Regions from separate parts of the Bacteroides parvus genome, predicted to be linked through region 2. Evidence: riboswitches for the same ligand, from Rfam matches in the RefSeq annotation. Region 2 holds a riboswitch; the other holds the start of a gene.
What was found. A riboswitch is a leader RNA that binds a small molecule or an ion and turns the genes downstream of it on or off. The one in region 2 is predicted to bind cobalamin.
Positions count from the first base shown of each region.

Region 1 (2,385 bases), 590 kb from region 2:
TCCGCCGAAGAGTATCGTACGGTGGAGAAACGCCGGTTCACTATTCATTATTATTTGTTTCCGGATTTTGTCTTGACATTGAGTCTGTAAATTTCTTACAGCCTTTCCAGTTGTACCGTAAAATGTCTCATCAACGGAGCTTCCCAAGTGATGCGAACTCCGCGGGTAATACTTTCCCGCTTGTCATATACATTTTTTAAAGCGGCTGCTACCACATCCATGTGGTTGTCGGTGTACACGCGGCGAGGGATGGCAAGCCGGAGCAAATCCAAGCCGTTGAAGCGGTTTTCGCGGGTCACCGGGTCGCGGTCTGCCAGCAGATAGCCGATTTCACAACCGCGTATGCCTGCTTCTAGATAGAGTTCGGCGGTCAGTGTCTGTGCCGGAAACTCTTCTTTGGGCACGTGTGTCAGCACTTTGGGGGCATCCACAAATATGGCATGGCCGCCTGCGGGACGTTGGTAAGGTATCCCGTACTCATCCAGTTTCATGGCTAGATAGCCCACCTGGTGAATGCGGGTTTCCAGATTGTCAAATTCAGTATTTTCATCCAGGCCGATGGCAAGGGCGTTCATGTCACGTCCGTTCATGCCGCCGTAAGTGAGGTAGCCTTCGAATTGCACGCAGAAGCCTTTGGCACCTTCATACCAGTCTTTCCGGCGGGTGGCTATGAATCCGCCCATGTTGACAATACCGTCTTTTTTGGCACTCATCGTCATGCCGTCGGCAAGGTCAAACATCTCGCGGGTAATTTCCTTTATGCTCTTGTTGCGGTAACCTTCTTCTCTCATTTTGATGAAGTAGGCATTTTCCGCAAAGCGTGCCGAGTCAAAGAGAACGGGCTTGCCGTACTTGTCGGCAATGGCGCGGACTTCGCGCAGGTTCTGCATGGAAACCGGCTGGCCGCCTGCGGTGTTGTTGGTTATGGTGACGATGACGAACGGTATCCGTTCGCTATGTTCCTGTAATGCTTTTTCCAGTTTTTTAGGGTCTACATTGCCTTTGAAGGGAATTTCCAGCTGTGTCTGTTTGGCTTCGTCTATGGTGCAGTCCAGAGCCAGTGCCCGGCGTCCCTCGATATGTCCTTTGGTGGTGTCGAAATGGGAGTTTCCCGGCACAATGTCGCCCTCGTGCACCAGGTAGGAGAAGAGTACATTTTCGGCAGCGCGTCCCTGGTGGGTGGGGATAATGTATCCAAATCCGGTGAGGCGGGTGATGACTTCCTTCAGTCTGAAGAATGAGGTGGCTCCGGCATAGCTTTCGTCGCCCAGCATCATGCCTGCCCATTGGCGGTCGCTCATGGCGCCGGTGCCCGAGTCGGTGATGAGGTCGATATAAACTTGTTCCGATTTGAGTTGGAATACGTTGTAGTGGGCTTCTTTCAGCCATTGTTCGCGTTCCTGGCGGGTACTTTTACGGATAGGTTCCACCATTTTTATTTTCCATGCTTCGGCAAATGGTAATTCCATAGACTCTGTATCTTTAATAATTTGACAATAGGTTAACGGATAAACCGATTATTTCGGTTTAATGTGCCGAATTTAGGTAAAATCTATGTAATAATCAATTTAAATATGACTTTTTGTAATGTAAATGTCCGGACGAAATCACTTCGGCCGGACATCATCAAATAAACTTGGCAGAGTTTATTACCTTCTTTACTTTCTCTGAATTAGGTTTGATGAATGAAATGATGGACGGTTTGTCCGGCTCATTAGACTCAACGCTTTTTCCTCGAAAGCAATGATAAAGTATGCATGGCAGGTCTTCTGACTTGTTTCTGTTGCAGGCGCCTTCCCGGAAGAATATTCCAGTGGCATAGAGTAATTGTCTGCAACGTTGCACGAAACTTACAGCAGCGGGACTGTCCAGGATTTACACCTGATTCCCTTTTAATCGCTTTCCCAGAAGAGGGGGAGCGAACCAATGCATGACAAAGATACGGATTCTTTTTGAGAAAACAATTCTATGAGTGATAAATTTTCTTCCCCGCTCTCTTTCTTTTTGCCGACAAATTGGCAAGGTTTTGCCATCCTCTTGGCAAGACTTTGTCACCGCGTTGGCAAAACTTTGCCATAGGCATGGCAAAAGTTTGCCAAAAGCATGGCAATAGGTTGGCAAAATTACTCTCTGATTGATAGTGACTTAAGGCGATTTAAGCAATCCGTCATGTCGGTAAGGTGAAAAGATACCAATACAAGCCACACTTGCCACAAGAACCTTCTCCAGAGGTATGCAAAGCATTTTGTTTGGTGTGGTAAAACGGGCTGTTATCTCTCTTTTGCCAGTGTGAATACAAACTCCAGCCCTCCGCCTTGGTTGTTTTTGGCAGAGATGGTGCCTCCGTGAATAAGGACTGCATTCTTCACTATGGCGAGCCCCAAG
Region 1 is NZ_CP084680.1:2,424,273-2,426,657, forward strand. Features, by position in the region: gene JXR92_RS09700 (4'-phosphopantetheinyl transferase family protein) at 1-90, shown strand, start outside; gene JXR92_RS09705 (tryptophanase) at 96-1,469, opposite strand; cobalamin riboswitch at 1,743-1,944, opposite strand; gene JXR92_RS09710 (sensor histidine kinase) at 2,271-2,385, opposite strand, start outside.
Region 1: linked by a shared signal. The riboswitch ahead of JXR92_RS09705 (tryptophanase) and the one ahead of accC (acetyl-CoA carboxylase biotin carboxylase subunit) in region 2 are both predicted to bind cobalamin.

Region 2 (2,385 bases):
ATCTTGTACTCATAGAGCACACGGCGCATACGCTCGATGGCATACTGGCGGGTGGTTGCCCATACGATGAGCTTACCTATCATGGGGTCGTAGTAGATGGGAATCTCATAGCCGTCGTACACATAGCTGTCTATGCGCACACCGATTCCGTTCGGTTCCGTCAGTTGCTTGATGACACCGGGAGACGGCATGAAGTTGTTTTCCGTATCTTCGGCACAGATGCGGCACTCTATGGCATGACCGCGCTGGAACAGGTCCTCCTGCTTGAGGTGCAACACCTCGTCGTTGGCAATACGGATTTGCTCTTTCACCAGGTCTACGCCTACCACCTCTTCCGTGATGGGGTGCTCCACTTGCAGGCGCGTATTCATTTCGAGGAAATAGAAACGGCGGTTCTTGTCTACCAGAAACTCGATGGTACCTGCACCGGAGTAGTTCACTGCCTTTGCTGCAGCAACCGCCTTCTCTCCCATTTCCCGGCGCAATTCCGGCGTAAGGAAGGGTGACGGGCTTTCTTCTACCACCTTCTGGTTGCGGCGTTGCACGGAGCATTCGCGGTCGAAAAGGTGGATAACGTTGCCGTGGTTGTCGCCCAATATCTGGAACTCGATGTGATGCGGTTCTTCCACGAACTTCTCCAGATAGACCGTGTCGTCTCCAAAGGAGGACATGGACTCGGAGCGTGCCGTGTTGTAGGCTTCCACCACTTCGCTCTCGTTATGGATAAGGCGCATACCTTTACCACCGCCACCCATAGACGCCTTCAGCATCACGGGGTAGCCTATCTCGTTGCAGATACGCACGGCTTCTTCGGCACTCTGCAAAGGTTGTTCCGTTCCGGGAACCACGGGTACGCCTGCCGCAATCATTCGCTTGCGGGCAGCTATCTTGTCGCCCATCGCCTCCATCGTCTCGGCGGCGGGACCGATAAAGATAATCCCTTCCTCCTTGCAACGGCGTGCAAACTCCGAGTTCTCCGACAAAAAGCCGTAACCCGGATGGATGGCATCGGCACCGCATCGCTTTGCCGTGGCAATCACTTTTTCAATATTCAGATAACTCTCTTTTGCCACGGCCGGTCCTATCGGATAAGCCTCATCGGCATATGCCACATGATGAGAAGTACGGTCGGCATCGGAAAAGACGGCAACCGTAAGCAGTCCCATCTCCCGGCACGAACGCATGACGCGCAAGGCAATCTCACCTCTGTTGGCAATCAATACTTTCTTAATCATTTTACTTTTTCTTTAATATATAAAGGATATATATAGTCACACCACAATGCGGACATACCTTTAACAAAGGCATTCCATTTCTTGTTTAAATGTTCAACTAATATCTTCGTACTGTCTTCCTAACCCACGAGCAAAGGCAGCCTTTAATGAATGGCAGGTCTTCTGACTGACTCCTAATCCTGAAGCCTTCCCGATATTTCAATGCATATCAGTGGCAAGGGTGTTTTTCATGATATAAACGGAGCTTCACAGCAGCGGGACTGTCCGGGATTTACACCCGATTCCCTTTTAATCCAGATGATGGAAACATGCATCCGGAACCAATTCGCGGGCAAAGATAAGAAAAATTATCAGGAGTATTCGCAAACCTAATAGTTTTTGTTATCTTTGTCCCAGTTTTGGTTTCACCTCTCCCGGTTCTGTTGGAGATGAGTGATGAAAAAGGGAATTAGGTGCAAATCCTGAACAGACCCGCTGCTGTAAGTCCTTCCAAAATCTTTGAATATTCTACAAGCCACTGTCCGCCCGGCGGATGGGAAGGCATTCAAAGAGGGATAAGTCAGAAGACCTGCCAAGACAACATAGTTTTAGTGCTTTCGGGGAATAAAGCAACAAAACATTGAGTCGAGGCATTCTTTATCCATATAAAGGAATCTTTCTCTTTGTTCATTTTTCCTTGAGGGCAAGTTACGAACGCTTATAAGGAACTGAAATGAGATTCATCACAGGACTGCTATTTACATTTATCTGCCTGCTTCCTGCAGGTAGTATGGCACAAAATAAGGTCACCTTATCCGGAAAAGTCATAGACCAGCACGGGACACCGATAGCCCAAGCCACCATCGCTGTGGAAAACACCACCTCCGGCACCTATACGGACGACCGGGGGAAGTATTCACTGCAAGTCGCTCCGGGTAAACATACCTTCATCGTCTCCTTCCTGGGCTACCAAACCGTGAAACAATCCCTCGACATCCGGCAGGATAAAAAACAGAACTTTACATTGCAGGAAAGTACCGTAACGCTAAGCTCTGTCGAGGTTTACGGAAAGACCCAAACGCAGAAAGTGAAGGAAGGGGCCTTTGCTGTCAATGCACTCGACATCAAGCCGATAGTAAACTCTCTGAATAACCTCAACGACCTGGTGAAC
Region 2 is NZ_CP084680.1:3,018,476-3,020,860, reverse strand. Features, by position in the region: gene accC (acetyl-CoA carboxylase biotin carboxylase subunit) at 1-1,235, opposite strand, end outside; cobalamin riboswitch at 1,371-1,575, opposite strand; cobalamin riboswitch at 1,618-1,825, shown strand; gene JXR92_RS12230 (TonB-dependent receptor) at 1,948-2,385, shown strand, end outside.